3 regions of the Allobosea sp. NBC_00550 genome follow, and region 1 is predicted to be linked to each of the others. Evidence: predicted binding sites of a transcription regulator. Region 1 holds the regulator's gene; each other region holds the start of a gene.
The links. Region 1 encodes PhoB, which activates phosphate uptake and scavenging genes when phosphate is short. Its sites were predicted from a motif close to TGTCATNNANCTGTCAT; they were not measured.
Positions count from the first base shown of each region.

Region 2: a site for PhoB is predicted at 3,014-3,030, ahead of NWE53_RS03640 (RNA degradosome polyphosphate kinase). Genes of this name have one in related genera too.
Region 3: a site for PhoB is predicted at 5,580-5,596, ahead of NWE53_RS23325 (alkaline phosphatase). Genes of this name have one in related genera too.

Region 1 is NZ_CP102772.1:2,926,399-2,933,872, forward strand. Features, by position in the region: gene NWE53_RS14060 (ABC transporter substrate-binding protein) at 1-322, opposite strand, end outside; gene NWE53_RS14065 (amino acid ABC transporter ATP-binding protein) at 359-1,153, opposite strand; gene NWE53_RS14070 (amino acid ABC transporter permease) at 1,150-2,043, opposite strand; gene argH (argininosuccinate lyase) at 2,040-3,455, opposite strand; gene NWE53_RS14080 (LysR family transcriptional regulator) at 3,552-4,478, shown strand; gene NWE53_RS14085 (SpoIIAA family protein) at 4,532-4,918, shown strand; gene phoB (phosphate regulon transcriptional regulator PhoB) at 4,931-5,629, opposite strand; gene phoU (phosphate signaling complex protein PhoU) at 5,641-6,360, opposite strand; gene pstB (phosphate ABC transporter ATP-binding protein PstB) at 6,446-7,252, opposite strand; gene pstA (phosphate ABC transporter permease PstA) at 7,293-7,474, opposite strand, start outside.
Region 2 is NZ_CP102772.1:754,987-762,460, forward strand. Features, by position in the region: gene purM (phosphoribosylformylglycinamidine cyclo-ligase) at 1-385, opposite strand, end outside; gene NWE53_RS03625 (CDP-alcohol phosphatidyltransferase family protein) at 528-1,058, shown strand; gene NWE53_RS03630 (AI-2E family transporter) at 1,151-2,260, shown strand; gene NWE53_RS03635 (P-loop NTPase family protein) at 2,268-2,966, shown strand; gene NWE53_RS03640 (RNA degradosome polyphosphate kinase) at 3,090-5,285, shown strand; gene ppx (exopolyphosphatase) at 5,221-6,795, shown strand; gene metC (cystathionine beta-lyase) at 6,837-7,474, opposite strand, start outside.
Region 3 is NZ_CP102772.1:4,905,335-4,912,808, forward strand. Features, by position in the region: partial or broken gene NWE53_RS23305 (IS30 family transposase) at 1-1,040, shown strand, start outside; gene NWE53_RS23310 (ABC transporter permease) at 1,213-2,511, opposite strand; gene NWE53_RS23315 (ABC transporter ATP-binding protein) at 2,508-3,209, opposite strand; gene NWE53_RS23320 (hypothetical protein) at 3,187-3,648, opposite strand; gene NWE53_RS23325 (alkaline phosphatase) at 3,782-5,524, opposite strand; partial or broken gene NWE53_RS23330 (2-hydroxyacid dehydrogenase) at 5,891-6,818, opposite strand; gene NWE53_RS23335 (NAD(P)/FAD-dependent oxidoreductase) at 6,830-7,474, opposite strand, start outside.

The DNA of each region.
Region 1 (7,474 bases):
CCTCGCGCCGTGCCGGCAGGTCGCTCATCCCCGCCATCACCGCGTCGACGCGGCCCGTCTGCAGCGAGGACAGCATCTGGGCGAAGGCGGTCTCCTGCCACTCGACCTTGATGCCGAGCTCCTTGGCGATGGCCTCGCCGAGCTCGATATCGAAGCCCGAGAGCTGGTTGGTCGCCACGTCCTTGAAGGTGATCGGCGGATAGTTCGGCTGGGTGGCGATGATGATCTTGCCGGCGGTCTTGACGCGGTCCGGCAGGGCTTGGGCCTGTGCGGCGAGCGCGGTGCCGGCGAGCAGCGCGGCGGCGATGGTCAAACGAAGCATGTGGTCTCTCCCTCTAGTGAACTGATTCCGTTGCCGTCACTTCAGGACGGCGGCGATGAAGTCGCGCGTGCGCGCCTGTTTCGGCGCGACGAGAACGGTCTGCGGCGGACCCTGCTCGACGATCTCGCCCTTGTCCATGAAGACGACATCGCCCGCCACCTCGCGCGCGAAGCCGAGCTCATGCGTGACCACGATCATCGTCATGCCTGAGGCCGCGAGATCGCGCATCACGTTCAGAACCTCGCCGACGAGTTCGGGGTCGAGCGCGGAGGTCGGCTCGTCGAACAGCATCAGCTTCGGCTTCATCGCCAGCGCCCGGGCGATGGCGATGCGCTGCTGCTGCCCGCCCGAAAGCTCGCTCGGATAGGCGTCGCGCTTCTCGGCGAGGCCGACACGCTCGAGCAGCGCCGTCGCCTCGGCGACGATCTGCTTGCGCGGCCGCTTCAGCACGGTGAGCGGCCCCTCGATGATGTTCTGCAGCGCCGTCATGTGGTTGAACAGGTTGAAGCGCTGGAAGACCATGCCGGTGGCGAGGCGCTGGCGCGCGATCTCCGGGTCGGTCAGCTCGTGCAGCTCGTCGCCGACGCGGCGATAGCCGATCAGTTCGCCATCGACGCGGATGGCGCCCTGGTCGATCTTCTCGAGCTGGTTGATGCAGCGCAGCAGCGTCGACTTGCCCGAGCCCGACGGCCCGATGATGCACTGGACCGTGCCGGGCTCGATCGAGAGCGAGACGTTGTTCAGCGCCTTCAGATCGCCGAAGAACTTGCTGACATTGGCGATCGTGACGATCGCGCTATCGGCCTCTGCCGTGTTCGCCACCGCGCTCATGCGGGCTCCTCCTGAACCGCGGCGCGTTTGATGCGCCGTCCCACCCGCCCCTTCGAGAAGTGGCATTCGAGAAAATACTGGCCGATCTGCAGCAGCGTCACGACCAGCAGGTACCAGCCCGCGGCGACGATCAGCAGTTCGATGACCCGCGCATTGGCATAATAGATCGTCTGCGCGTTGCGCAGGATCTCGGCGTACTGGATCACGCTCGCCACCGAGGTGAGCTTGACCATGCTGATCACCTCGTTGCCCACCGGCGGGATGATGACGCGCATCGCCTGTGGCAGCACGATCCGGCGCAGCGTCGTCAGCCGCGTCATGCCGATCGCCTTGGCGGCCTCGGTCTGGCCGGTGTCGACGGAGAGGATGCCGCCGCGCACCACCTCGGCCGTATAGGCGCCCTGGTTCATGCCGAGCCCGAGCAGCGTCGCCATGAACGGCCCGATGATATCGATCGTCCGCCAGGAGAACACACCCGGAATGCCGATGGTCGGGAAGACCAGCGCCAGGTTGAACCAGATCAGGAGCTGCAGCAGCAGCGGCGTGCCGCGGAAGAACCAGATGTAGAACAGCGCCACGCTGCGCAGCACCGGGTTCGGCGACATGTACATGATCGCGAAGACGACGCCGAGCACGACGCCGAGCGTCATCGCGCAGACGGTCATGATCAGCGTGTTGCCGAGGCCGGCGATGATGGCGGGCGCCGTGAAGAACTGCCGGACCACCGGCCAGGCGATGTCGCCCTCGACGAAGGCCATCACAATCCAGGCCAGGATGGCGAGGATCACGGCCGAGGCGAACCAGCGGCCGTAGAAGCGCCGCGGCACGATCCTGAGATGGGCGATAGCAGAGAGATCGCGGCTGCTGATCGGTGAAGTGGCGTCGGTCATCGCCGCGTCTCCCGGCTCCAGGCTTCAAGAGCCGTCAGGTTGTCACGGAAGCGCGCGATCTGCTCGCGCACGCGGTCGGGTGCCGTGCCGCCATGGCCGCTGCGGGCCGCGACGGCGGCATCGAGCGTCAGATGGTCGATCACGCCAGCGTCGAGCCGCGGATCGACGGCCCGGAGGTCGACGGCGTCGAGCGTCTCCAGCTCACGCCCCATTTCCTCGCAATAGCGCACCAGGGTCCCCGTGATCTCATGCGCCTCGGCGAAGGGCACGCCCCTGCGGGCGAGATAGTCGGCCACTTCGGTCGCCAGCGCGAAGCCGGAGCCGGCCTGGGCACGCATCACCTTGGCGTCGGCGCTCATGCTGGCGATCAGCCCGGCAAAGGCGGGCAGCACCTCTTCCAGCACGTCGACGGCGTCGAATGCGGCGCGCTTGTCCTCGGCGAGGTCGCGGTTGTAGGAAAGCGGCAACCCCTTCAACGCTCCGAGCATGGCGACGAGATCGCCGGTCAGCCGCGCCGCCCGCCCGCGCGAGATCTCGGCGATATCGGGGTTCTTCTTCTGCGGCATGATCGAGGAGCCGGTGGCGAAGGCGTCGTCCAGCGTCACCCAGGCGAATTGCCTGGAAGCCCACAGCGTCACCTCCTCGGCGAGCCGCGACAGGTTCGTCGTCAGCATCGCCGCGACGAACAGGAACTCCGCGACATGGTCGCGCGCGCCGACCGCATCGACCGAATTCTCGAACGGCCGATCATAGCCGAGCGCCCGCGCGCTGAGCTCGGGATTGAGCGTGATCGCGGAGCCGGCAAGCGCCGCCGCCCCGAGCGGCGACTGGCCGGAGCGCGCTTCCCAATCCTTCAGGCGCGAGGCATCGCGCATCAGCACCTGGCCATGCGCCATCAGCCAGTGGCCGAAGGTGACGGGCTGGGCGCTCTGCAGATGGGTGAAGCCGGGGCTGACCGAGGCCGCGTGCAATTCCGCCTGGTCGGCGATCGCGGTCAGCAATTCGGCCAGCATCGCCGCCAGCGAACGCGACTTCTCGCGCAGATAGAGCTTGAGGTTGTTGGCCGCCTGGTCGTTGCGCGAGCGCCCGGCCCTGAGCTTGGCACCGGTCGAGCCGATCCGCTCGGTCAGGATGCGCTCGATGAAGGTGTGGACGTCCTCGTCCTGCGGCCCCGGCGCGATGCGGCCTTCGACCGTGTCCCGCGCGATCGCGTCGAGGGCGGTCAGGATGGTGTCGAGTTCCGGGGCCGTCAGCAGCCCGGCGCGCCCGAGTTCGGCCGCATGCGCCTTGCCGCCCGCGACATCCTGGGGCACCAGCCTGGCGTGCTCGCCGGCTGCGCTGGAGAGCTTCATCAACCGCGCATCCGGCGGTTTGCGGAAACGTCCGCCCCACAGGCGGGTCGTCTGGTTCATGATGCTCGTTCCTCCCCTAGCGGAAGAATGGCCTCTTGACCGAGAGGCCGGCAAACGAAACGATCTCCGCAGAGATAGTCCGAAAAGGAATACCCCATGGCCGCCGGTCGGCCTCCCCCGTCATCGACCGCCCTGCGGGCCTTCACCACCGTCGCACGACTGGGCTCGACGGCCCGCGCCGCGCAGGCGGTCAACCTCACCCAGAGCGCCGTCTCCAAGCAGATCCTCTCGCTGGAGCATCATCTCGGCGCCGTGCTGTTCGATCGCAGCCCGCTCGGCCTGAAGCTGACCGAAGCCGGCGCGATCTATCTGCCCTATGCCGAAGCGGCGCTGGAGCAGATGGATCGCGGCGCGCGGCGCCTGGCCGAGCGCTCCGCCGTCGCCCGGCCGATCCGGCTGCACATGGTCGCCATCGTCGGCGAGCGCTGGCTGATGGGGCGCTTTCCCGCCTTCGCCGAGGCTCACCCAGGCGTCGACGTGCAGTTCACCAACTATGTCAGCGAGAGCGAGACCGAAGAGCCCGATCTCGATATCGCCCACGGCGTCCCGCCCTGGACCGGCAGGGAGGCGCACTATCTGTTCGGCCGCGATGTCGCCCTCGTCGCCGCGCCGAGCCTGATCGAGCGCATGGGCGGTTTCCGCCGCGCCGCCGACATCCAGAAGATGACACTGCTCCAGCACTATCAGATGCCGACCTTCTGGGCCGAGTTCACCGAGGCCCACGATCTGCGCGGAGCCGTGCCCGAGCACACCGTGCGCTACGGCTACTATTCCGTGATTACCAGCGCCGCCGTCGCCGGGCTCGGCGTCGCCTTGACGCCGCGCTGCTATGTGGCGGATGAATTGGCCTCCGGCGCGCTCGTCAACCCGCTCTGTCTCGGCTTCACAAGCGCGACCGGCTGCTGGCTCACCCGCCCGCTCGGCCAGCCGGATCGCCCCGGCCTCGACGAATTCGTCACCTGGTTGCTCAGCGAGGCCGGGCAGTTCGACGCCGCGACACGGGCGCCTTCTTCAGCAGACTGATTCCCCGCGAAACTTCCCTCCGGGCGGTGCGTTGTCTTCGCCGAGGAGGAGACATGCTCACCATTCTGCCCGCCCCGGACCATGTCGGCGCCTATCGCCTGTCGCGGACGCTGACAGCCGACGATCTCGATCAGATCATGGCCGATATCGATGCGAAGCTTGGCCGCCACGAGAAGATCGGCATCCTCGCCGACTTCACCGAGTTCACCGACATGACATTGGCAGCCGCCTGGAAGGATGCGCGCTACAGCCTCGGCGAGCTCTGGGAGCTCCAGCGTTTTCCCCGCGAGGCCGTGGTCACCGACAAGAGCTGGCTCGCCGCCTTCGTCGACCTGCTCAACCCCGCGATCCCCTTCGTCACGGTGCGCACGTTCAAGCCGGAGGAGTACGACACCGCGCTGGCCTGGGCCGGCGATATCGAGGGCGGTCCCAACGCCTGACGATCGCGCGCGTCAGCTGCGCGCGAAGGTCTCGTCGAAGGCGTAGCCGGCGCCGCGCACCGTGCGCAGCGGGTCCTTGGTGTTGGCAGGCGTGATTGCCTTGCGCAGCCGCCCGACATGGACGTCGACCGTGCGCTCGTCGATATAGACGTCGCGGCCCCAGACGGCATCGAGAAGCTGGGCGCGCGAATAGACCCGCCCCGGTGCCTGCATCAGGAATTCGAGCAGCCGGAACTCGGTCGGCCCGAGATGCAGCTCGCTGCCGGCGCGGCGGACGCGCCGGGTCGTGCGGTCGAGTTCGAGATCGCCCGCGGCCAGCAGCCCCGCGACGTGACCTGGCTTCGCCCTGCGAAGAAGCGCCTGGATGCGCGCGATCAGTTCCGGCAGCGAGAACGGCTTGACGACGTAGTCGTCGGCGCCGGTCGCAAGGCCGCGTACCCGCTCGGTCTCCTCGCCGCGCGCCGTCAGCATGATGATCGGCACGCGCTCGGTGTCGCGCCGCGAGCGCAGCCGCCGGCAGAGCTCGATGCCGGAGAGGCCGGGCAGCATCCAGTCGAGCAGCACGAGATCGGGGGTGTGGTCGCGCAGATGCAGCTCCGCATCGTCCCCGCGCGCGACGCTGTCGACCTCGAAGCCCTCGGCCTCGAGGTTGTAGCGCAGCAGCAGGGTGAGCGGCTCCTCGTCCTCGACGATCAGGATGCGTGCGGCCATGATGTCTTGCCTCAGCTGCCCGTGATCGCCTCGACCTCGATATTGGTCGTGTCGAGCTTCGGCCTGTTCACGTCGAGCGAGTCGCCGGTGATGAGATAATGGATCGTCTCGGCGATGTTGGTGGTGTGGTCGCCGATGCGCTCGATGTTCTTCGCGCAGAACAGCAGATGTGTGCAGAAGGTGATGTTGCGCGGATCTTCCATCATATAGGTCAGGAGTTCGCGGAACAGCGAGGTGTAGAGCGCGTCGATCTCGTCGTCGCGGCGCCAAACCTCGAGCGCCTTCTGCTCGTTGCCGGCGGCATAGGCGTCGAGCACGTCCTTGAGCTGCGCCTGGACGAGGCGGCTGATGTGCTCGAGGCCGACGACCGCGCGATGCGGCGGCTGGAACTGCCCGGCGATGGCGACGGCCCGCTTGGCGATGTTCTTGGCGAGATCGCCCACGCGCTCGACATCCGCCGCGATGCGGATCGCCGAGATCAGCTCGCGCAGATCGTTGGCGAGCGGCTGGCGCCGGGCGATGGTCAGCACCGCCTTCTCCTCGACCTCGCGCTGGAGATTGTCGAGGCGCTGGTCGGCCGAGATGATCTTCTGGGCGAGCGCGGTGTCGCGGCGCACCAGGGCGACGGTGGAATCGCCCAGCATGCGCTCGGCCATGCCGCCCATTTCGGCGAGGCTGCGGCGGATGCCCTCGAGATCGGTGTCGTAGGAACGGACGATGTGATCGGTCATGGCGTTATCCTCGAAGCATTTTCAAGCGAAGTGGGCACCGGTTCGCGCGATGAAAATGCGATAAAACAAAGAAGTCCGTCGCCGCTCAGCCGAAACGGCCGGTGACGTAGTCCTGCGTCTGCTTTTTGCCGGGGTTCATGAAGATCGTGTTGGTCGGCGCGAACTCGATGACCTCGCCCAGATACATGAAGGCGGTGTACTGCGAGATGCGGGCCGCCTGCTGCATGTTGTGGGTAACGATGGCGATGGTGAAGTCGCTCTTCAGCTGCTCCAGCAGGTCCTCGATCTTGCCGGTCGAGATCGGATCCAGCGCCGAGGTCGGCTCGTCGAACAGGATCACCTCCGGCTTCTGCGCGATGGTGCGCGCGATGCACAGGCGCTGCTGCTGGCCGCCGGAGAGGCCCATGCCGGAGCTCTTCAGCTTGTCCTTGACCTCGTCCCAGAGCGCGGCGCGGCGCAGGGCGCCTTCGACGCGGTCGTCGAGCTCGGACTTAGGCGGCCTCTCATAGAGCCGGATGCCGAAGGCGACGTTGTCGTAGATCGACATCGGGAACGGCGTCGGCTTCTGGAACACCATGCCGACGCGCGAGCGCAGCTCGTTCACGTCGACATCGTTGGAGATGATGTTGCGCCCGTCGAGCAGGATCTCGCCGGTCGCCCTCTGCTCGGGATAGAGCGAGTAGATCCGGTTGAAGATGCGCAGCAGGGTCGACTTGCCGCAGCCGGAAGGGCCGATCAGCGCCGTGACGTGCCGGTCGCGGAAGTCGAGGTTGATGTTCTTCAGCGCCTTGTGCTCGCCGTAGTAGAAATCGAGGTTTTTCACCGCGATCCGGACGGGCGCCTCGGCATCGAGCGATTGCGGGGAGAGTTCAAGGGTCGAAAGCATCGACATGGTCCTTCAGGATCAGACGCGACCGGGTTGGATTCAAGCTCTACTTGCCGCCGCTGACGATGCGGCGGGCAACGATCGAGAGCAGCAGGATCGACATGGTGATGATGAGCGAGCCGGCCCAGGCCAGCTGCTGCCAGTTTTCGTAAGGGGCCGAGGCGAACTGGTAGATCGTCACGGGCAGGTTCGAGACGCCGCCGACGAGGCTCGCCGAGAACCAGAAAT
Region 2 (7,474 bases), 2.2 Mb from region 1:
TGCCGCGCACGATCTCGACGCCGACCTTGGGATCGAGCTTGCCGGTGGCGTAATAGTCGAGGAAGAGCAGGGGCTCGGCGCCCTGCACGATCAGGTCGTTGACGCACATCGCGACGAGGTCGATGCCGATCGTCGAATGCAGCCCGCTCTCGATCGCGATCTTCACCTTGGTGCCGACGCCGTCATTGGCGGCGACGAGGATGGGATCGTTGAAGCCGGCGGCCTTGAGATCGAACAGCCCGCCGAAGCCGCCGATCTCGGCGTCCGCGCCCGGCCGGCGCGTGGCGCGCACCAGCGGCTTGATCTCGTCGACCATGGCATTGCCGGCGTCGATATCGACACCCGCCTGCGCATAGGTCAGTCCGTTCGCACCGGGCTTGCTCATTGAATTCTGCCTTCCTTGTGGTCGCGCGAGCGATAGGCAAGCACGCCGCGCCTTGCAAGGCGTATCGGCGTTTTCGCTCTTGCCGATCCACTGCCGGCGCCCTTAGCATCGCTCTCTGTCGAGTTTCGCTCGGGCGTTGTGAATGACGATCCCCAACCTGATCACGGTCGGCCGGCTCTTCCTGGTGCCGGTGGTGATCGTCATGATCGTCAATGCGCAGTGGGAAGGCGCCTTCATCATCTTCGTTGTGGCCGGCATATCCGATGCCGTCGACGGCTTCCTCGCGAAGCGTTGCGGCATGGCGAGCGAGCTTGGCGCCTATCTCGACCCGATCGCCGACAAGGCGCTGATCGTCTCGATCTACATCACCCTGGCCATGGTCGGCGCCATTCCGACCTGGCTGGTCATCATCGTCGTGGCGCGCGACCTGATGATCGTGGCGGCGGTGATCCTGTCCTGGCTGATGGACCGGCCGGTGACGATCGCCCCCTTGCTCGTCAGCAAGCTCAACACGGCCGCGCAGATCGCCTTCGCGGCGTTGGCGCTCGGCTCGCGCGCCTTCGGGATCGATCCCGGCCACGTCTCCACAATTGGCGAGATTCTCGTCGCTCTGTTGACGCTCGCCTCGATGACGGCCTATCTCGCCTTCTGGCTGCGCCATATGGCGGGCTGACCGGTCTTCACCCGCCGCCGCGGCTTGGAACCATGGGCTTCCATGCACATCTATCCCCTTCCGCCGGCCGGAGACGCGAAAGAGGCTGATCGATGACGTTGCAACGCCAGATCGGCTTTTGGCTCGGGTCCCTCCTGGTTTTCATCCTCCTGCTGGTGGTGCTGCGGGATATCCTGCTGCCCTTCATCGCAGCATTGGCCCTCGCCTATCTGCTCGATCCGCTGGCCGACAGGCTGGAGCGGATGGGCATGAACCGGCTGACGGCGACGATCGTCATCCTGATCGTCTTCCTGATCGTCTTCGTATTGGCGCTCGTGCTGCTGGCGCCGCTGCTGGGACGGCAGCTGGCCGGACTCGTCGAGAGATTGCCCGCCGATGCCGCCAAGCTCCAGGCGCTCGCGATGGAGAAGGGCGCCCCCTGGCTCGAGCGTTTCGGCGGAGGAAACCTGCAGCAGGAAGCGCAGAACTCGCTCGGCAACCTCGTCGGCGAGGCGACGAAATGGGTCGGCGGCCTGCTTCAGTCGCTCTGGAGCGGCGGCACCGCCATCGTCGGCGTGTTCTCGCTGCTGGTACTGACGCCGGTCATCGCCTTTTATCTGCTGGTCGACTGGGACCGGATGGTCGCGACCGTCGACAGCTGGCTGCCGCGCGACCACCGCGACACCATTCGCGGGCTATTGCACGAGATGGATCTGGCCATCGCCGGCTTCCTGCGCGGCCAGGCCTTGGTCTGCGTGTTGCTCGGCAGCTTCTATGCGATCGGACTCAGCGTGATCGGCGTCAATTTCGGCGCCCTGATCGGCATCATCTCGGGCTTCCTCTCCTTCATTCCCTATGTCGGCTCGCTGACCGGGCTCGTGCTGTCGGTCGGCGTCGCCATCGTGCAGTTCTGGCCGGACTGGACTTGGCCGCTGGTGACGCTCGGCGTCTTCTTTGCCGGGCAGTTCCTCGAAGGAAACATCTTCCAGCCGAAATTCGTCGGCGATTCGATCGGCGTGCATCCGGTCTGGCTGATGTTCGCGCTGCTTGCCTTCGGCTCCCTGTTCGGCTTCGTCGGGTTGCTGCTCGCGGTGCCGCTTGCAGCGGTCATCGGCGTGCTCTGCCGCTTCGCGCTCAGGGAATATCTGGCCAGCAAGCTCTACCATGGCAGCGAAACGACGCGCACGGCCCGGACGAGGGCGCGCGCCGACGCCGATCTCTGATCCGATCATGTCCGACATACCGCCGCGCCCGCGCCAACTCGCCTTCGACCTGCCCGTCGACAGCCGCCATGGCGTCGAGGATTTTCTGGTCGGCCCGTCGAATGAGGCGGCCTACGGGCTCGTCGAAAGCTGGCCGCAATGGCCGGATGCCTGGCTGCGCCTGACCGGGCCCGAAGGCGCCGGCAAGACCCATCTCGCCGCCATCTGGGCCCGCGCCGCCCATGCCTGGACGCTTTCCGCCGTCGAATTGAGCGAGGCCAAGGTGCCGCATCTGGTCTCGGGCGGCGCGCTGGTGATCGAGGATTGCGATGCCGGCCCGATTGACGAGGCCGCGCTGTTCCATCTGATGAACGCGGTCAAGGCGCGCGGCGGCTCGCTGCTCCTGACGGCGCGCCGCCAGCCCGATCTTTGGGGCCTGCGCGTGCCCGACCTGCTGTCACGACTGCGGCTGGCGCCGAGCGCCACCATCGAGCCGCCCGATGACGGGCTTCTGCGAGCGGTCCTGGTCAAGCTCTTCATCGACCGGCAGCTCGTCGTCGACACCGCCGTGATTGAAGCCCTCACCTTGAGGATGGAGCGCTCCTTCGCCGCCGCCCGGCAGGTCGTCGACCGTCTCGATCGCGTGGCGCTGGAGCGCGGCCGGCGGGTGACGCGCCTGCTGGTGCAGGAGGTGCTGGCGGAACTCTTCCCGGAAGAGCCGGGTTGAGCGATCGCGGGCAAGACCGACATGTCTCGGCGTGAAATCATGTCGCCTGTCATCGAAACGTCACGCTAGAATGGCTTCAACGGCGCCATGAGCGAAAAAGCGACCAGGACGCGGGTGAAGCGCATGAATCTCGATACCGTGACCGACGAGCCGGAGCGGCTCACCGGCGAGACCGACTCGCTGGCGCTGCGTCAGCAGCCCGGGCGCTTCATGAATCGCGAGCTCAGCTGGCTGCAGTTCAATCGCCGCGTCATGGAAGAGGCCTCGAACCGCAGCCATCCATTGCTGGAGCAGCTGCGCTTCCTCTCGATCTCGGCGAACAATCTCGACGAGTTCTTCATGGTCCGCGTCTCCGGCCTGCGCGAGCAGCTCAAGGCCGGCGTCGTCACCCGCAGCCAGGATGGGCTGACCCCGGCCGAGCAGCTCGTTGCGATCGGCGAGGCCGTCCACGCACTGACCGGTGACCAGCAGGCCCGCTGGGCCGAGCTGCGGCACGATCTGCATGAGAACCGCATCCACCTGCTGCAGCCCGCCGATATCGGCTCGCAGGATCGGATCTGGCTGGAGGACTACTTCCTCAACTACGTCTTCCCGGTGCTGACGCCGCTGGCGATCGACCCGGCGCACCCGTTCCCCTTCATCCCCAATCTCGGCTTCACCATCGCGCTGGCGCTGGAGCGCAAGAACGACGGGCGCCAGCTCGACGCGCTGATCCGCGTGCCGATCAAGATCGACCGCTTCATCGAATTGCCCGACCTTGCCCGCGAAGGCCTGCATCGCTTCATCACGCTCGAGGATGCCATCTCGCTCTTCATCGGCAAGCTCTTCCCCGGCTACGAGGTCAAGGGAACCGGCTCCTTCCGCGTCATCCGCGACTCCGATCTCGATATCGAGGAGGAGGCAGAGGACCTCGTCCGCGTCTTCGAGACGATGCTGAAGCAGCGCCGGCTCGGCGTCGTCATCCGACTCGAGCTTTCGCTCGGCATGCCCGACCATCTGCGCCGGCTGATCGTGCGCGAACTCAAGGTCGATGCCGACGAGATCGTCGAGGTCGACGGCATGATCGGACTGAACGAGCTTTCCCAGCTCGTCGGCGTCGACCGGTCGGACCTGAAGTTCAAGCCTTACAACGCCCGCTTCCCGGAGCGCATCCGCGAGCATGGCGGCGATTGCTTCGCCGCGATCCGCCAGAAGGACCTGCTCGTCCACCACCCCTATGAGAGCTTCGACGTCGTCGTGCAGTTCCTGCAGCAGGCGGCGCGCGATCCCAACGTCGTCGCGATCAAGCAGACGCTCTACCGCACCTCCGCGAACTCGCCGATCGTCAAGGCGCTGACGGAAGCAGCCGAGGCCGGTAAGTCCGTCACCGCGCTGGTCGAGCTCAAGGCCCGCTTCGACGAAGAGGCGAACATCCGCTGGGCCAAGGAGATGGAGCGCGCCGGCGTCCAGGTCGTCTACGGCTTCATCGAGCTCAAGACCCACGCCAAGCTCTCGCTGGTCGTGCGCCGCGAGGCGGGCCAGCTCGTCAGCTACTGCCATATCGCGACCGGCAACTATCACCCGATCACGGCGCGCATCTATACCGACGTCTCTTTCTTCACCGCCGACCCGGTGATCGCGCAGGACGTCGCGCGCGTCTTCAATTTCATCACCGGCTATGCCGAGCCCGACGGGCTGGAGCGCATGGCCATCTCGCCGACCGGTCTGAAGCAGCGGCTGCTTGCCGACATCGCCGAGGAGGTCGCGCATGTGAAGGCCGGCCGCAAGGGTGCGATCTGGGGCAAGTGCAACTCGCTGGTCGATCCCGAGATCATCGACGCGCTCTATGATGCCAGCCAGGCCGGCGTCGAGATCGACTTCGTCGTGCGCGGCATCTGCTGCCTGCGGCCGGGTGTGCCCGGCCTGTCGGACAACATCCGCGTCAAGTCGATCATCGGCCGCTTCCTCGAGCACACCCGCATCTATGCCTTCGGCGCCGGCCACGGACTGCCCTCGGCCAAGGCCAAGGTCTCGATCTCATCGGCGGACCTGATGCCGCGCAACCTCGATCGCCGGGTCGAGGCGCTGACGCCGATTCTGAACCCGACGGTGCATCAGCAGTTGCTCGATCAGATTATGTTGGCCAACCTGCTCGACAACGAGCAGAGCTGGACGATATTGGCCGATGGCGGCTCGCGCCGCATTGTCCCGGCGGCGAACGAAGAGCCGTTCAACGCGCATAAGTACTTCATGACAAACCCGAGTCTGTCTGGACGTGGAAAATCGCTCTCCAATTCAAGTCCCCGTTCCCTCACGCGCCGGGGAGGCCGTAAAGCCTGAGCTCAGGCACGCGCCGGGGCGGCTTGCGCTCTCCGACACCATCGCCATCGTCGATATCGGCTCGAACTCGGTCCGCCTCGTCGTCTACGAGATGCTGGCGCGGGCGCCTTCGCAGGTCTTCAACGAGAAGGAGATGGCGGGGCTCGGCCGGCAGGTCGCCTCGACCGGCCGGCTCGCCGCGGATGCGATCGATAAGGCGATCCACGCGCTCGTGCGCTTTCGCATCCTCTGCGAGGCGATGCATGTCGGCGAGATTCGCGTCATCGCCACGGCCGCCGCGCGCTATGCCGAGAACGGGCCGGACTTCATCGCTCGCGCCGAGAAGGCGGTCGGCCAGCCGATCGAGCTGATCTCCGGCGGCCGCGAGGCGATTCTCTCGGGCCTCGGCGTGATCTCCGGTTTCGATGCCCCCGACGGGGTCGTCGGCGATCTCGGCGGCGGCAGCCTTGAGCTGATTTCCGTCAAGAACGGCGCAGTGGGGAAGGGCGCCAGCGTGCCGCTTGGCGGCCTCGCGCTGCTCGATCGCTCGAAGGGCTCGATCCGGGCGGCCGAGAAGATCGTCCGGGACGAACTCGACAAGCTGCCGCAGCTCGCTGCGATGAAGGGCCGCGACTTCTATGCCGTCGGCGGGACCTGGCGCGCGCTGGCGACCCTGCACCAGCGACGCGCGAATTACCCCCTCAACGTCATGCATGGCTATGCGATTCCGCCGAAGGATGCGGCCGATTTCGCCAAGCTGGTCGAGCGGGCCGATGCGTCGGTCCTCGACGCGATCGATTCGGTGTCCTCGGCGCGGCGTCCGTTGCTCGCCTATGGCGCGCTCGTGCTCGACGAACTGATCAAGCGCGGTAAGCCGCGCAACATCGTCATCTCCGCCCAGGGCGTGCGCGAGGGCCTCCTGCACGAGCAGCTTTCGCCGGCGGAACAGGTGGCCGATCCGCTGCTGCAGGCCGCGCGCGACTACAATCTCCTGCGGGCTCGCGATCCGCGCCATGCTGCCGACCTGATCGCCTGGGCGAGCGGCATCCTCGAAACCGCGGGCCTACCGCAGGACGAGCCGTCGGGACGGCTGATCGAGACCGTCTGCCTGTTGTCCGACATCGGCTGGCGCGCCCATCCCGACTATCGCGGCGAGCAGAGCATGAACGTGATCGCGCATGCCTATTTCACGGGCATCGACCATGTCGGGCGGGCGTTCCTGGCACTGACGATCTTCCATCGTTACGCCGGCCTCAAGGCAAGCTCTCCGGCTGCCGATGGCCTGAAGACATTGCTGCAGCCGACCCTGCTCGCCCGTGCGACGCTGATCGCGGCGATCTTCCGTGTCGCCTATCTCTTGTCCGCCGGCATGGCCGGCATCCTGCCGCGTATCCCGGCAGCCTGTGTCGACAACCGCCTGGTGCTGCGCTTTCCGGACGATCTCGCCGCTCTGGCCAGCGACCGTGTCGAAGGCCGCCTCAAGCAGCTCGCCAAGCTGCTCGGGCGTGATGTCGAGATCGGCCGACTCTGAACGAGCCGGCCGGAGACCGAGAGACCGGCGGCCTTGGTTTGTCAGGCCGCGGCGCGCAACCGCGCGAAGCCGGCATCGAGATCGGCTTTCAGATCCTCGATGTCTTCCAGCCCGATATGGATGCGGATCGTCGGACCCTTGAAGTCCGGCTTGGTCGCGGTGCGGTAGTCCTTGCAGTCGAAGGGCAGGACGAGGCTCTCATAGCCGCCCCAGGATGCGCCGATGCCGAACAGCGTCAGCCCGTCCAGCATCGCGCCGACCGCCGTCATCGAAACCGGTTCGAGCTCGATCGTGAAGAGCGAGGACGCGCCGGTGAAGTCGCGCTTCCAGATTTCATGCCCCGGTGCGCCCGGCAGGGCGGGGTGAAGGACACGGGCGACTTCGGGGCGCGCGCGTAGCCATTCGGCCATGGCGATGCCGGCCGGCATCTGCTCCTTGAGCCGCACGGCCATGGTGCGCATGCCGCGCAGCGTCAGGAAGGCGTCTTCCGGCGCCACGATCATCCCGAGCTGGTGCCAGGCGGCCTTGAGCTTCTTGAACTGTTCCGGTGTCCGCGCCGAGATGGTGCCGATCAGCACGTCCGAATGCGCGGCGTAATACTTCGTGCCGGCCTGCACCGAGAAGTCGACGCCGAATTTGTGGCTGTCGAAGAACAGCGGCGTCGCCCAGGTGTTGTCCA
Region 3 (7,474 bases), 2.0 Mb from region 1:
TGTTCTCGGTGCTTTCGCCGACGGGCGGCATTCGGCCTCCAGACCGGCGGCGGGCGCCGCGGGCGCTCACTCTCAGCGAGCGGGAGGAAATCTCCCGAGGGCTCAGCACCCGCCGGTCGCTGCGCGTGATCGCTCGGCAATTGGGCCGATCACCGTCCACGGTCAGTCGCGAGGTTCAGCGCAACGGCGGGCCGGATCGCTACCGCGCGGCGCGCTCCGATCAGGCGGCCTGGGACCGGGCCTTGCGTCCCAAGCCGTGCAAGCTGGCTTGCCGACCCGGTCTGGCCCGGACAGTATCCGGCAAGCTGCAGCGGAACTGGTCGCCCGAGCAGATCGCCGGCTGGCTCAAGCGCACCTGCCCCCGGGAGCCACACAATCAAGTGTCGCACGAGACGATCTACCGCAGCCTGTTCATCCAGACCCGTGGGGTGCTGAAGAAGGAACTGCTGGACCACCTGAGGGCCCGGCGAACGATCCGCCGCTCCCGGCACGCCAGCCTGAAGCGGAACGGCCTGGGCCAGATCAGGGACGCCGTCTCCATCAGCGAAAGGCCGGCCTCCGTCGAGGATCGTGCGGTCCCTGGTCACTGGGAAGGCGACCTGATCGGCGGCTCCCGGAACAGCTACGTCGCCACGCTGGTCGAGCGGCATTCGCGCTACGTGATGCTGGTCAAGGTCGCCAACAAAGACACCGGGAGCGTCATCACCGCCCTGATCAAACAGTCGAAGAAACTGCCCGGCGAACTCTATCAGTCCCTGACCTGGGACCGAGGCAAGGAGTTGGCCGACCACAAGCGGCTGGCCCTCGCTTCGAACGTCGAGGTCTACTTCTGCGATCCCAGGTCACCCTGGCAACGTGGCTCGAACGAGAACACCAACCGGCTCCTGCGCCAGTATCTTCCCCACGGAACCGACCTGTCCCTGCAAAGCCAGGCCCAGCTCAGCGCCATCGCCCGTCAGCTCAACGAACGGCCCAGAAAGACCTTGCTCTATCAAACCCCAGCCGAGAGGTTCGCCGAGTGTGTTGCGGCGATCAGTTGAGCCCGCCGGGTAAACTGGACGATCAGCACGCTCAGGATGTTCGGCAGGATGTGGCGCAGATAGACATGAGGCGGGCGCCCCAGCCGATCACGTGGTGTCAGGACCGTCACGCGCCCGCTCCATATGTGACCACAAACGAGAAGCCCGGGCCGAAACGGGGCCTCCGGGCGTCTCAGTCTCTCAGGCCCTGGATGATCGGGCTGCGGTAGGAAATCAGCGCGGGCAGCAGCGCCAGCAGACTTCCGACGAGACAGAGCAGGCCCGCCTGAGCCAGCTCGCCCGCTCCGATGGCGGGGGAGAGCGAAAGCCCGGTGCGGGCCGAGACGATGCCGGAGATCGCATGGGTCGCGATCACACCCAGCAGCAGCCCGGCGAGGCAGCCGGTGGCGATCAGGACGATCGTGCCGATCCAGGTCACCAGCAGCACATAGGATCGCGGCGCGCCGAGCGCTCTCAGCGTCGCGTAGCGCCGACGGCGCAGCCCGTTCACGGCGATCAGCAGGAGCACCACGCTCGCCAGGATCAGCACGGCGTTGGAGGCCGAGGCGACGACGAGGATGTCCCGCATGTCCCCGAGCGCCCCGTAGAGCGAGACGAGAACCTCGGCCGGGAAAAAGGCCATGGTTCCGCCCTGCCGGTACTGCGCGCGCAGCGCATAGGCGCCGGCGACGCTCTTGGGCTTCACCACGATCGCCGGCACGCCCGGCACGCGCTTGCCGTCGAAGGGCGGGCCGATCCGTGCTTCCTCGGGGCGGCGGCTGTCGCCCACGCTCGATCCCGTACGCCAGAACGGAGAATCGCTGCGCGCTTCTTCGGCATGGCCGTTGCCGAGGCCGTGGATGTCCCAGACGCTTTCGATCGGCACGAGGATGGCGCGGTCCCAGGGAGAGCCGAGGCGCGGCAGCCGGCCGACGGCCGTGTAGCCATGGCCTTCATGCTTGTGGCCGAGCTCTTCCTCATCGACCTGGCCGGGCTTGGGCGCATGGCCCGCGACGCCGTGAGAGGGCGCGATCGTATCGCCCAGCCCGTAGACGACGTCGGCGCCGAGCACGGCTTCGCCCTCTGCCGCGAAGAGCCGACCCTCGCTTGGCTGGACCCGGCCCCAGCGGCCGGCGAAACCGGTGGTCGTGCCGATGACCGGATAGCCGCGGCTGACATCGCCGAAGGCGACCGGCGCGAAATTCCCGACCCGCTCATCCTGCGCGAGTGCCTTGAGGACCCGGCCGTCGACCAGCGGCAGCGCTTCGAGCTGCAGGTAGACCGCGGACATCAGGAGTTGCGTCTGGCTGCCCGGCGCGCCGATGAGCAGATCGAAATCGTCGGCGGCCCTGGCCGAACCCTGCCGCAGCGCCCGCTCCTGCGCGCCGATCGCGATCCCGGTCGCGATCGCGAGAGCGACGAGCAGCACGATCGCCGGCGCCGTCCAGCGCAGCGCCCGCAGATCGGCCAGAATCATCGGCCAGGGATTCATACCGCATGTCCCGCGCTGAGATCGATCCGGCGCGTCATCCGTGCGAGCAGGCGCGGATCATGCGAAGCGCAGATGAGGGTTGCGCCGGTTTGCTCGGCGGCCTCGACGAGCAGTTCGGAGACGCCATCGGCATGATCGGCGTCGAGGCTGGCCGTCGGCTCGTCGGCCAGGATCAGGCGCGGCTGTTTGAAGAGCGCACGCGCGATCGCGACGCGCTGCTGCTCGCCGCGTGACAGAACCGCCGCCCTGCGATGGGGATCCTTCAGTCCCACGCGGGACGCCAGTGCAAGGGCGCGGTCACGGCCGGAGGAACTCAGCCGCCAGGAGGAGAAGCTCGCCGGCAAGGCGATATTGCCGGCGACATCGAGCTCCGGCACCAGATGGAAATCCTGGAAGACGAAGCCGAGGTTCTGCCGGCGCCAGTGGTCGCGCCGGGCCTCGGGCAGGGCGGAGATTTCGGTTTCGCCCCAGCGGATCGAACCGGCGCTCGGCCGCAGGAGGCCGGCGATCAGATGGAGTAGAGTGCTCTTGCCGCAGCCGGAGGGCCCGCTGACGCCAAGCGCTGTGCCGTGCTCCAGGACCAGCGTGGGAACGTCGAGAGCGCGGAAGACCTGACCATCGCCGTCGCGATGGTCGAGCGCGATATCGCTGAGAACGAGCCGCCGCCCGCTCGCTTCAGGCGAGGGAGAAGCCGGCATCGGCAATCCTGATCTGGCTGACGAAGCCGGTATCGGCATCGGTCGCGGAACCGATCTCGAGCCGACCGGCCACCACCACCTTGCGGCCGGCGCTGACCATCGCCGTCTCGTTCTTCATGAACACGACGACGATGTCGACCGGCCAGTCGGCATCGGACTGGCAGAAGGGGCAGATGGCGAGCGGCTCGCGCGTCAGCACGAAGAAACGGCTTTCCGGCTTCAGCGGCGGCGCCATGTAGCCGACCATGCGCACGGGCTTGCCGCGCAGCACCGTCACCCTGTCGGAGAATTCGAAGCCGAGCACGCCGAAGGATTTGTAGAGGCTGTCGAAGGCGATCGTCTCGACATCGGCCGCGGCGGCGCGGTCGAAAAGGCTCGCCGCCGCGAGGCCGAGCACGGCTCCGCGGCGGGTGATGGTCGCCAGAGCATTTTCAAGCAAAGTGGATGCCGGTTCGCGTGAAGAAAATGCGGGGAGGCAAGAAGTTGGAGGATTTTCGCGCTTCGAAGAAACGCTGAAATCCTCCACGGGGGCCTGTCGGCGCATCGATGCCTCCGTTGCCCCGATCATCGGCTCACTTGCCGCCGAGCGCCAGCGCTTCGGTCATGACGCGGAACACGAAGGTGTTCGGCTTGTGGCCGCGGAAGCGCTCGGCGCCGGGGCCCATCGCTGTCAGGATGACGTCGTCGGCCGCATGGACGCCGTTATTGGCATCGAACGGAAGGTTGCCGACCTTGCGCGCCACCAGCGGGCCCGTGCAGTCCTTCTCGTTGGCGATGTTGGTCTTGCCGTCGGGGCCCTTCACGGCCGGAACGCGCTCGCCGCCCATGTTGGGGCGGCCGGTGTCGCAGGTGTCGGGATAGGAGCCGTAGACGACGGCGAGACGGCGCGAGGTGTCGACCTTGGTGGGGTAGCCCTCGACGTCGACCGGGCCGTAATTCGGCGGGGTCGACTCGTTGTAGACGCCGAGCTTGTCGCGCAGCAGCTGGCCCGGACGATCGTCGTCATAGGTGCCGATGATCGACATCGGATGGGCGTGGTCGGGGACGACAATGATCAGCGTGTCGTTGCGGTCGCCGGCGAAGTCCTTCGCGACCTTGACTGCGTTGTCGAGCATGATCGTGTCGAACACCGAGCGCTCCCAGTCGAGCGAGTGGCTGTACTTGTCGATGCGGGCGGACTCGACCATCAGCAGGAAGCCCTCGGGATTGCCCTTGAGCATGTCGAGCGCGGCCCTGGTCTGCTCGACGACATCCGGCTGGTCCGGGAACTTGGAGATCGAGCCCTTCTTGGCGAGACGCAGGTCGAAGGCGCCGTCGATGTTGCCGGTGTTGTAGAGGCCGAGCAGCTTCTTCGAGCCGGCGGCGACCGCCGCGTTCATCTCGGTCTTCGTGGTGGCGAGCGTGTAGCCGGCCTCCTTGAACTTGGCGATGAAGTCCTGCTCGTCCGTGCGCTTCGAGCCGGGGGTGGCCTTGCTCAGGAAGTTCGGCGAGCCGCCACCCATAATCACGTCCGGCTTCACCGCATAGAACATCTCGACGATGTCGTTGAAGTCCGAGCGGCGGCGGGTGTGGGCGACCATCGAGGCCGGGGTCGCATCCTCGATCTCGGAGTTGGTGACGACGCCGACAGCCATGCCGGTCTTGCGCTTCACCAGCTCTGCGATGGTCTCGACCTTCGGATGGTCGAGGGTGAGCGCGTTCTTGGCGCAGTAGACGCCGAGCGCGTTCACGCAGGATTTGTGGCCGGTGGTGTAGGCATGCGCGGCATTGGCGCTGTCGGTAACGATCGAGTCTGTGCCGGAGGTCGAGATCAGCGCCATGTTGGACATGTCGTCCATGGCGAGCTCGCCGTCATATTTGCCTTCCTTCCAGCCCTTGGAGAGGATGCGGGCCGCCGTGCGGTTGGCGACCGTCATGCCGTCGCCGATGAAGAGGATGACGTTCTTGGCGCGGCGCGGCGTCGCCGTCGCGAAGACGTCCCAGTTCACGGTCGACTTGTTGCCGCCTTGGGTGGCTTCCACCACGTAGCGGCCGGCCGGGAGCGAAGCGCCGCGCAGCCACAGCGCCGAATGCTTCTGGCCTTCCTCGCTCTGGATGAAGTTCGTCGGCCGTCCGAAGGCCTCGGCGGCGGGCTTGCCGTTGATGGTGACGTTCACGTCGCCCGAGGTCGGCGCATTCGGGAACTCGACCTTGAAGTCGAACCGCGAGCCTTCGAGGATCTCGGCACGGTCGATCGGATAGATCGTCTGTGCGGTGGCGGATCCCCCCGCCACGCCTGCCGCCAGGACCGCCGCCAACCAGTGATATGCGCGCATTGTCGTTCTCCGCCGGAAAGGGCTCGTGCCGGTGGCCTTCGCCTAAGACCGGAACATGACAGTTTCATCAAACCCGTCCGGACCCGGCGCGACTTCGGGACCTTGGAACGGATCGTCAGACATGCCGAAGGGCCGCCTCTCGGCGGCGCTTCGCGAGTTGCTGTCTATGAAGAAGAGACGACCGGCTAGCGGAGAATGGCCGGCGCGGCTCGGAGATGCCTTGCAACGACGAGCAGCCGGTCCGGTCGCGTTTCCTGCCGCCGGCTCGCCAAGTGGAGCCTTCTCCCTTTCATCGACAATCGAAGGATGAAAGGGGATGCGTGAAGCGCGCCCTGAGCGGCTCGGCAGGCGGCGCCGCCGTCGCGGTCAGTATTCCCGACCGCGCGGGACGAGCCCCTCGATGGGGAGCCCTTTGCGGTGGCGCTCGATCGTCTCGAGCACAAAGGCGGCGCCGCTTTCCGGGCGCGTCATGCTGGCGATGTGAGGTGTCATCACGATGCGCGGGTGGTTCCAGAACGGATGATCCGGCGCCGGGGGCTCGCTTTCGAGCACATCGATCATCGCGCCCGAAAGCTGTCCTGTATCCAATGCGTCCAGCAGGTCGGTTTCGACGAGATGCCCGCCTCGCCCGACATTGATCAGGCCCGCCCCGCGCGGCAGCTGCGAGAACAACCGTGCATCGAGGATGCCTTGCGTGGCCTCGATCAGCGGCAGCAGGCAGATCAGGATATCCGTCTGCGCCAGGAAGGCGGGGAGTTCTGCTGCGCCGGTAAAGCAGGTGACACCCTCGATCTGCCGCGGTGAGCGGTTCCAGCCCGACAAGGGAAAACCGAAGGAACGCAGCTTCGCCAGGCTCGCCTGGCCGAGCTGTCCCAGCCCCAGAATGCCGACACGCCGACCTGCGGGGGGACGGACCTGGATCTCTCGCCAATGCCGCTGGCGCTGCTGGTCGATGAAATCGACCATGTTGCGGTGAAGCATCAGCGTGGCCATGCAAACGAATTCGGCCATGCTTTCGGCGATGCCTGGCTCAAGCATGCGCACGACCGGCAATTCGGGCGGCAATTTGCTGAAATCGAGCTGATCGATGCCGGCACCTACCGAGAAGACCATCTTGAGGTTCGGGAAGGTCTCGGCGATCCGCTCCGGCGGCTGCCAGAGCAGGAGGTTATTCGATGGCCAGCGGATCGCCGATATCCGGCCAGATCCGGAAGGGCGTCTCGGGCGCCTGTCGGGCGAAGGCCGCGGCCCATTGGTCCGCCCGCTCGGCGCTCGCCTTGTAGAGGATGGTCACGGCGGCGCTCCCTAGAACAGCCCGACCGGCGCCAGCGGCCGCCCGTCGACCAGCCGCTCGTAGCTATAGGCGGCGGGATCGACGAAGGACGGGTCACCGCGCACGACATCGGCTGCGAGCTTGCCGGCGGCCGGGCCGATGCCGAAGCCATGGCCCGAGAAGCCGGTGGCGAGGAAGAAGCCCTTCAGGCTGGCGACCGGCGAGATCACCGGCACGGTATCGGGCGTGGAATCGATCGTCCCGCCCCAGGCCTCGGCGATGCGGATGTCCTTGAGCGCGGGGTTGCCGGCGATCAGCGCGGCCAGCGCCGAATTGACCAGCTCCATGTCGGGCGCGGGGTCCTGCACGCGCACTGCCTCGAACGGGGAGGGCTGATCGAACTGCCAGTTGGCGCTGCCGAAAAGCTGCTTGAAGAAATCCGCTCCCAGCCGCAGCTTCAGCCCGGCCCGGCGTTGCTTGAAGGTCGGCCAGAACATCTTGGCGTAGCGCAGGATGTCGGGTGTCAGGTTGACCGTGCCGCGCCCGCGCAGCGCCAGCGTGAAGCCGCCGTCGAGCCGGCGGCGGACGCAATATTCGGTGGTGCCCAGCGCCCCGGCGGTGATCTCGGGCGCCGGCGTGGTGCGGCAGGCGGTGGCGTCGACCAGTCCGATCGGCAG